Regions from separate parts of the Streptomyces sp. NPDC001093 genome, predicted to be linked through region 2. Evidence: riboswitches for the same ligand, from Rfam matches in the RefSeq annotation. Region 2 holds a riboswitch; each other region holds the start of a gene.
The links. Region 2 has a riboswitch for cobalamin ahead of nicT (Nickel transporter NicT). Riboswitches for the same ligand answer to the same signal wherever they lie in the genome.

Region 1: linked by a shared signal. The riboswitch ahead of ABT288_RS11215 (cobalamin biosynthesis protein) and the one ahead of nicT (Nickel transporter NicT) in region 2 are both predicted to bind cobalamin.
Region 3: linked by a shared signal. The riboswitch ahead of ABT288_RS28575 (ribonucleoside-diphosphate reductase subunit alpha) and the one ahead of nicT (Nickel transporter NicT) in region 2 are both predicted to bind cobalamin.
Region 4: linked by a shared signal. The riboswitch ahead of ABT288_RS29025 (CbtB domain-containing protein) and the one ahead of nicT (Nickel transporter NicT) in region 2 are both predicted to bind cobalamin.

What each region holds. Positions count from the first base shown of each region.
Region 1 is NZ_JBEPBF010000016.1:104,311-106,503, forward strand. Features, by position in the region: gene ABT288_RS11210 (cobyric acid synthase) at 1-424, opposite strand, end outside; gene ABT288_RS11215 (cobalamin biosynthesis protein) at 421-1,386, opposite strand; cobalamin riboswitch at 1,491-1,632, opposite strand; gene ABT288_RS11220 (hypothetical protein) at 1,775-2,002, opposite strand; gene ABT288_RS11225 (inorganic phosphate transporter) at 2,037-2,193, opposite strand, start outside.
Region 2 is NZ_JBEPBF010000024.1:18,149-20,341, forward strand. Features, by position in the region: gene ABT288_RS14900 (PepSY-associated TM helix domain-containing protein) at 1-342, shown strand, start outside; gene ABT288_RS14905 (metalloregulator ArsR/SmtB family transcription factor) at 413-772, opposite strand; cobalamin riboswitch at 822-1,042, shown strand; gene nicT (Nickel transporter NicT) at 1,070-2,179, shown strand.
Region 3 is NZ_JBEPBF010000067.1:9,091-11,283, forward strand. Features, by position in the region: gene ABT288_RS28575 (ribonucleoside-diphosphate reductase subunit alpha) at 1-1,244, opposite strand, end outside; cobalamin riboswitch at 1,371-1,510, opposite strand; gene ABT288_RS28580 (zinc ribbon domain-containing protein) at 1,913-2,193, shown strand, end outside.
Region 4 is NZ_JBEPBF010000068.1:49,846-52,038, reverse strand. Features, by position in the region: gene ABT288_RS29030 (hypothetical protein) at 299-661, shown strand; cobalamin riboswitch at 735-872, shown strand; gene ABT288_RS29025 (CbtB domain-containing protein) at 910-1,131, shown strand; gene ABT288_RS29020 (CbtA family protein) at 1,151-1,903, shown strand; gene ABT288_RS29015 (histidine phosphatase family protein) at 1,963-2,193, opposite strand, start outside.

The DNA.
Region 1 (2,193 bases), on a different contig from region 2:
TGATCTCGGCCAGGCTGCCCGCCCCCTCACAGATCACCGCGTCATACGTGCCCCGCAACTCGGCGAGGCAGTCCAGCACCGTGCCGAGGAGCTTCTGCTGCCGTCCGCCGTGATAGCCGCGGGCACTCAGCTCGCCCACGGGCCTGCCCAGCAGCACCACCTGGCTGCTCTGTTCGCCGCCCGGCTTGAGCAGCACCGGGTTCATCAGCGCGGTCGGCTCGATCCGGCACGCCTGGGCCTGCATGGCCTGCGCCCGCCCGATCTCCGCGCCCTCGCGGGTCACGAAGGAGTTGAGCGACATGTTCTGCGCCTTGAACGGCGCCACCTTCACGCCCTGGCGCACCAGCCACCGGCAGATCCCGGCCGTCACGACGCTCTTGCCGGCGTCGGAGGTGGTGCCGGCGACGAGGAGTCCCCCGTTCACTTCCCACGTCCCTTCAGACCCTTGACGACACCATTGACGAGGAGGCGCGCGGCGACCGTGGTGCCGAGCGCGAGCACGCCGACGCGGCGGGAGAGCCGTACGGCCCGGTCGATGTCGGTGACCTGGACGGCCCGGCCGGTGTCGCCGTTGAGCACGGGCCGGTGCTCGACGCGGCCGCCGTAGGAGAGCGTGCCGCCGAGGCGCACGCCCAGGGCGCCCGCGAAAGAGGCCTCCACGGGGCCCGCGTTGGGGCTCGGGTGCTGGTGGGCGTCGGCCTTCCAGGCGCGCAGGGCACCCCGCGGGTCGGATCCGGCCGCGGCGGCGAGTACGGCGGTGAGCCGGGCCCCCGGCCAGCCCGCGACGTCGTCGAGCCGGGCGGAGGCCCAGCCGAAGCGCCGGTAACGCGGGGACCTGTGACCGACCATCGCGTCCAGGGTGTTGACGGCCCGGAAGCCCAGCAGCCCGGGCACCCCGCCCACGGCCCCCCACACCAGGGCGCCCACGACGGCGTCGGAGGTGTTCTCGGCGACCGACTCGACCACGGCCCGGGCGATCCCGTCGGCGTCCAGCGCCTGCGGGTCCCGGCCGCACAGGTGCGGCAGCCGCGCCCGCGCCGCCTCGACGTCCCCGGACTCCAGGGAGCGCCCGATGGCGCGGGCCTCCCGGGCGAGCGACGTACCGCCGACGACCGCCCAGGTGGCGGCGGCGGTCAGCGCGACGGAGGCGGCGGGGCAGGGGCGTACGGCGCGTGCGGCCAGCGTGCCGAGTGCGACGGCGCCACCGGCGCACACGACGGTGTGCACGGCGCCCCAGCCGCGGTGGTCGTGCCACAACGCGCGGTCCACGGCAGCGGCCGCACGTCCGAACGCGGCGACCGGATGCCCGCGGCGCGGATCGCCGAGGAGCAGGTCACCGAGAAGACCGGCGGCGGCGCCGTACGCGAAAGTGCGATCGGCACCCATCGGCTCAGCCGGCCATGGGTACAGGAGCGGGCCTGGTGCGGGTCCTTGTCCTTCGGCAGCCGGGCATGGCGATCGATGTCCTCACTCAGGGTGTCCGCGCCCTGGTTCGACGAGATTCGGCGGTGAGAGTTCCTGGCTCCCGGGGTTTCTTCCCCGGTGACAGTGGCGGGACCGCGCCGGATTCGCACCGGCTTCCTCTCTTGCCGCCGTACATGGCCTGGGCAGTCCACCACGCGCCCGGAACGGCCGTCAACTTGCCGTTGACCTGCGAGGGGAGAGTGTGCCGATCCCCACATCGCGGGACGCCCGTGGCCTGTGGGTACGGCGAAGGCTCCCCTCCGTCACGCTGGGAGGGGAGCCTTCGTGCTGCCTGGTTCGTGGCGGTCCGTCAGGACTTGGACACGATGAGGAAGATGCCGTACGCCACCGCCGCCGCGCAGGCCGCGAAGCAGACGTAGGCGCCGGTGACGGCGAGGGCGGCGGAGTCGCCCTGGGCCGCGGCCTTCTCGCGCCGGGCCAGACCGTTGATGCCGAGGGTGAACAGGGCCACCAGGCCCACGGTGAACACGAGGCTGGCGCCGAAGACGGAGCCGAGGGCCGACCAGTCGATCTTCATGGGGTTGCTTCCTTGGTTACCGGTGGGGCCGGGGTCAGACGGTCGCGGCCGGCGGGGCGGCCTCGGGCGCGGGCTCGGTGGCGGCCGGGGAGGCGATCGTGGCCGTCAGGTCCTCGGTGATCAGGCCCGCCGGGGGCGGGGTCACCGCGGCGATGGCGGCGGTCACCACGCCGGCCGGCTCCTCGGTCTCG
Region 2 (2,193 bases):
CTGGCCAAACTGACCCGGTGGGGCATCGACGCCCACACCGGCACCCTGTTCGGCCTCGTGAACCAGATCGCGCTGGCCGGCCTCGCCCTGGCCCTGGTCCTCCTCATCCTCTGGGGCTACCGCATGTGGTGGCAGCGCGGCCGCGGCTCCGCCTTCGGCCGCCCGATTCCCCGCGGTGCCTGGCGGCAGGTGCCGGTGTACGTGCTGGTGCCCTGCGTCGCGGTGGTCGCCGTCGTCGGCTACTACGTCCCGCTGCTCGGGGTCCCGCTCGCCGGCTTCCTCGCGGTGGACATCATCCTCGGCTGGGTCACACGCCGTCGTACCGGGCACGCACACGCCTGAACCGAGCGGCCGTATCTGCGCGGGAGCGTCGCGCGACACTTGCCGCGATCGCGTGCGGCCGCTGATCTCGTCATGCTTCTCGGGACACGCAGTGTTCGAGCAGCGCGGCCGTCGGGCCCTCGACGAGCCGGTAGCGCACGATTCGGCCGTCCTTCTCGCCGTCGACGATGCCCGCGGTTCGCAGCAGGCGCAGAGCCTGGGACACAGCGGTGTCCCTCATGCCGGTGGCGACGGCGAGGTCGGAGACGGCGATCGGACCGGCCTCGTGAAGGGCGAGCAGCAGGGCCAGGCGCCCGGGATCCGACAGCAGAGAAAAGCGGTCGGCCCAGACGCGTACACGCTCGGGCTCACCGACGGCCGCGATGGCATCGCAGACCCGATGGCCGTCGATGATCCGCTGCCCGGCGCGTTCCGCGGGGACGAGATGCATGGACCCATCATCGCAGTCCGCGAAATCCCGCTTCAATACCTGCACAATTATGCAGCCTTGCAGCCTCGGCCTCCGGCCTTCTAGGGTGAGCGGGCCGTGGTGTTCGGGAAGACCGGTGACAGCCCCTCAGGGGCTCAGTCCGGAGCGGCCCTCGCCACTGTGATCGGGGAGTTCCCGCCCCATGCATTGCCACTGGCCTCGCGGCCGGGAAGGCAGGGGCGGGCGCGATGACCCGTCAGCCAGGAGACCGGCCACGGCAGCACGAAGCTGATCCACGAGGTGCTGGAGCGTGACCGTATGACCATGCCCGAAGGCGTGCCCGAAACCGCCGTCTCCCCTTCCTTCCGCTGGCGGCGCGAGGACACCGTCCGAACCGCCGGCCTCCTGGCCGTGATCGTCGCCCTGCACGTGGTCGCCTTCGGGATCCTCTTCCTGCTCGTGGTCCCGCGCCACTACGAGGTCGGAAGCAAGGCGTTCGGGGTGGGCCTCGGCATCACGGCCTACACCCTCGGCATGCGGCACGCGTTCGACGCCGACCACATCGCCGCGATCGACAACACCACCCGCAAGCTGATGGCCGACGGCAAGCGACCGCTCTCGGTGGGCTTCTGGTTCGCGCTCGGCCACTCCAGCGTGGTCGTCGTCATGGCGGCGCTGGTCGCCGGCGGCGCCAAGCTCGCCGGCACCCTGATGAACGACAACTCCCGGACCCACCAGGTCCTCGGCACCCTGGGCACCACGGTCTCCGGCGGCTTCCTGTACCTGATCGCCGCCCTCAACCTCGTCGCGCTGGTCGGCATCGCCCGTGTCTTCAGGGCCATGCGGAACGGGCAGTACGACGAGGCCGAGTTGGAAGCCCACCTCGACTCACGCGGCTTCATGAACCGCATCCTGGGCCGGCTCACCAGGTCCGTCCGCCGCCCCGGCCAGATGTTCCCCCTCGGCTTCGTCTTCGGCATCGGTTTCGACACCTCGACCGAGGTGTTGCTCCTGGCCCTGGCCGGTAACGGCGCCGCCGCCGGCCTCCCCTGGTACGCGGTCCTGTGCCTGCCCCTCCTCTTCGCCGCCGGTATGAGCCTGTTCGACACCCTCGACGGCACCTTCATGAACTTCGCCTACCAGTGGGCGTTCTCCAACCCCGTCCGCAAAGTGTTCTACAACCTCACCATCACCGGCCTCTCCATCGCCGTCGCCTTCTTCGTCGGCACCATCGAACTGGTCGGCGTCCTGCACGACAAGCTCAGGCTGAGCGATGGCGTCAGCGGCTGGATCGCGGGACTGAACCTCGACAACGTCGGCTACGTCATCGTCGGCCTGTTCGTGGTCGTCTGGGCCGTGGCCATCGGCTACTGGCGCCTGGCCAAGGTCGAGGAACGCTGGGGCACCCACACCGCCGACGCCGGCTGACGACACCACTGCGG
Region 3 (2,193 bases), on a different contig from region 2:
TTGGCCGCGTCCTTGAAGGTCATCCAGCCGTTGCCGGTCTGCGCGAGCGTGCGCATCATCCGGCCGTACAGCTCACGCGCCGGCATGGTCTTCTTCGCCAGGCCCGCCTCCTCGGCCTTGCGGTAGGCGGCGTCGAACTCCTCGCCCCACAGGTCCACCAGCTCCGGCACGTCCGCCGGGGAGAACAGCGACCACTGCGCGTCGGCGTTGACCCGGCGCATGAACTCGTCCGGGACCCAGTGCGCGAGGTTCAGGTTGTGCGTGCGGCGGGCGTCCTCGCCGGTGTTGTCCCGCAGCTCCAGGAACTCCTCGATGTCGGAGTGCCAGGTCTCCAGGTAGACGGCCGCGGCGCCCTTGCGCCGGCCGCCCTGGTTCACGGCCGCCACCGAGGCGTCCAGGGTCTTCAGGAACGGCACGATGCCGTTGGAGTGCCCGTTGGTGCCGCGGATCAGCGAACCGCGGCTGCGGATACGGGAGTACGACAGACCGATGCCGCCGGCGTGCTTGGAGAGCCGGGCGACCTGGTGGTAGCGGTCGTAGATGGAGTCCAGCTCGTCCAGCGGGGAGTCGAGGAGGTAGCAGGACGACATCTGCGGGTGCCGCGTGCCGGAGTTGAAGAGCGTGGGGGAGGACGGGAGGTAGTCGAGCCGGCTCATGAGCCCGTAGAGCGCGGCCACTTCGTCCACGGAGCGGGTCGTGTCGTCCTCGGCCAGGCCGCTCGCGACCCGCAGCATGAAGTGCTGGGGCGTCTCGATGACCTTGCGGGTGATCGGGTGCCGGAGCAGATAACGGCTGTGCAGGGTGCGCAGGCCGAAGTAGCCGAAGCGGTCGTCGGCCCGGCGGTCGACCAGCGCGTCGAGCCGCTCGGCGTGCAGCCGCACGAAGTCGGCGGTGCGGTCGGCGATGAGCCCCTCGCGGTGCCCCACGGCCACGGACCCGGTGAAGGACGTCACGCCCTGCGAGGCGGCCTCGGCGCGGATGGAGAGGGTCAGCAGCCGGGCGGCCAGCCGGGAGTAGGCGGGGTCCTCGGAGATGAGCCCGGCGGCGGCCTCGGTGGCCAGCTCGCGCAACTCCGCCTCGTCGGCCCGAGCGGACCGGCCGCGCAGCGCGGCGGCGGCGACCCGGCCGGGGTCGGCGTCGGGGAGGTCGGCGGTCAGCTCGGTCAGGGTCCGCAGCAACGCGGTACCGGGACCGTCGGTCTCCAGGCCGCTGGCTGAAGCCGGATCTGCTGGCGCGATGGTCACGTGGGGCTCTCCCTCGATCGGCACGGGGGCCTTGTGGAGGGCAGGGGGCAGCCACGAGCGCGCACGGCGTCGCGTCCACCGGCCCATCCCACGAGGCCCGGACGTCTGAAGGCCACCCGGACCGGACGGCCGGGTGCGCTGCCGGCAGGTCCTCGGACTGACTCCTGTGCACGGCGTTTCTGGGAACGGACATGCACAAGTACACCGTTGCGGGACAGTTCCGGATTCACACCGGATTCCCCTGCGGCGACAGCGAGGATGAGCATACATCTAGTGGCGGGCTGTCGTGTCACCCCCAGATGTTGTGTTGTGGCGGCTTCGGAGCGTGTTCCCCGGATATAACCGGTACGGAGGGATCCAGGTATGGGTCTTTCTCGGGCGTACGGTCGTGCAGCCAGATCAGTCGCTCGATCGAGTGATCCGCTGTGAACGTGCAGGTGCGTGCCGACGCCCTTGCAGGCGGCGGCACTTGAGGCGACTCCGCGCGCCTGCAACGAGGCTGCGACCTGGTGTAGTCGCGTGGCGTTCGACAAGGATGTGAAGCGCAACTTCGAGTTGCGGCAGCGCACGTACGGCGAAGTGAAGTCCAGGTGGGGGCTGGGGGCTGGGGGCACAAGCTGCCCAACATGTGATCAAGAAGACCTGCATCAGTCACAAGATTGCGAAGCATGTGGCCCCAACGGGCCACCCACTCCAGCTGGGCCTTCGCCCAGCTCGGGCAGTTCATCGCGTACAAGGCCCGCCGGGCGGGGGTACCGGTGGTGTACGTCGACCCGGTGTACACCCCCCGCACCTGCGCAGAGTGCGGGCACATGGACAAGGCGAACCGGGTCTCCCAGGCCCGCTTCGCATGCCGGTCCTGCGGATTCGTTGATCACGCGGACCGGAACGGCTCCCGCAACATCCGCGCTCGCGCGCGGGAGTTGTGGCGATGCGGGGCCCAGTCAAC
Region 4 (2,193 bases), on a different contig from region 2:
GTTGTCGAGGCGCTCCCGGCGACACCTACGTCGATCGCCCGACCGTGACGACGAGGGGGAGCACCCACACGAATGCAGCGTTCATGGGTCTCACCTCCTCGGCTGGTACACGGTCAACTGCAAGCTAACAGATCGATGATCAACCCGCCCAACCCTTTTTCCCGCCACGTGCACGGCCGAACACGCCCTCCGCAACCGGGTGTTCTCCGCCGTGGAATGATGACCGGCGACACAAGGCGACGGCGGGGAGTGACGCGGCGTGCCCGAGAGGCCGGCGGAAGAGGCGTCGGACGACGCCGTGGCGGGGAGCGGCGCGGCACCGTGCCGGGTCGTCGTGTGCCGGGACTGCTGCTGCGGCAGTCCCAAGGTGACCGGGGTCGATCACGCGGCGCAGACCGCGCGTCTGCGGGCGGAGGTGCCGGTGCGCATCTCCGACTGCCTCGATGTGTGCGACCAAGCCAACGTCGTCGTCGTACAGCCGTCCGCCGCGGGCCGGGCCGCCGGCGCGCGGCCGGTGTGGCTCGGGCTCGTCAACGACCCCGACGCGACCGAGGACATCGTCACCTGGGTCCGCTCCGGCGGCCCCGGAGTGGCCCCCCTACCGGACATCCTCGGCCTGTACGCCTTCACCCCGCCGCGGCGCCGCACGGATTCCCGCTGACCCACCGGTCCCGTACCGTCCCACCAGGTGGGAGAGGAAGATCACTTGGGAGAGAGGCGGTCTTGGTCATGCGCGCGTCACGCGGTACGGTCGATCCGATATCGATGACGGCGAAACGGAAGCCGGTGGGAATCCGGCACGGTCGCGCCACTGTATGCGGGACCCCCAGGGGCTCGTGAGTCAGACCCGTGGTCGTCGTCCTGTGCACCACCGAGATGGGACGCGAACTCCCAGAGGAGGGTCCTGCCATGGCGCAGACCGTCGCCCAGCCGACAGCCACCACCCCCGTCGTTCCCGCCCAGCTGCCGCTGAAGGCGATTGCTCCCTGGGCGGTCTTCTTCGGCATCCTCATGCTGATCCTGCTCTACTTCGTCGGCGCCGAGCAGGGCGCCACCTCCGTGTTCAACGGCACGGACGTCCACGAGTGGGTGCACGACGCCCGCCACCTGCTGGGCTTCCCCTGCCACTGACGCGACGAACACCGCGCCCATGAACTCCGCAACCGTACGGAACCTTCTCGTCCGGGGCATGCTCGCCGGTCTCGCGGCCGGTGTGCTCGCCCTGGTCGTGGCCTACGTGCTCGGTGAGCCGAACGTCGACAAGGCCATCAGCTTCGAGCAGGCTCACTCCCACGAGCACGAGATGGAGGTCGTCTCCCGCTCCCTGCAGTCGACCGCCGGCCTCGCCACCGGTGTCCTCGTCTACGGCGTCGCCTTCGGCGGCATCGCCGCGCTCGCCTTCTGCTTCGCCCTCGGCCGCGTGGGCCGCTTCGGCCCGCGCGCCACGGCACTGCTGCTGTCGGGTTGCGCGCTGCTCGCCGTGTACGTCGTCCCGTTCCTGAAGTACCCGGCCAACCCGCCGTCGGTCGGCAACCCCGACACCATCGGCAAGCGGACCACCCTGTACTTCCTGATGATGCTGCTCAGCGTCCTGCTGGCGGTCGCCGCCACCATCCTGGGCAAGCGGCTCGCCCCGCGCCTGGGCACCTGGTGGGCCACGGTGGCCGCAGTGATCGCGTTCACCGTCGTGATCGGCCTGGCCTACCAGTTCCTGCCCGCCGTCAACGAGGTGCCCAAGGGCTTCCCCGCCACCCTGCTGTGGCGGTTCCGGCTCTCGGCACTGGCGATCCAGACCGCTCTGTGGGCCGGATTCGGCCTCGCCTTCGGCGAGTTGGCCGAACGGCTGCTGAACCCCAAGCCGGTTACGGCCGCGAACCGGCGAGCGGTTCCCGCCGCGCACTGACTCCCCGCGTACGGCACAGGGCCCGGCGGAACCGCCCGCCGAGCCCTGTGCCGTTCCGCCTAATCGGCCTCCGCCGCGGCAAGCGGACACCCCAGCCGCAGATTCCAGCGCCCGGCCCGGCCGCTGAGCTCCGTCACGGTCAGCGGCGGCACGTCGAGGCGCCAGAAGACGGCCGCGGGCATGCCGAGCGCATGGACGACGGCCCCCCGCACCACCTCCGGCTCGACCACGGCGACCGTACGGCCCTCCCACTCCTGCGCCTCGGCCAGCCAGCGCGCGACCCGTCCGCA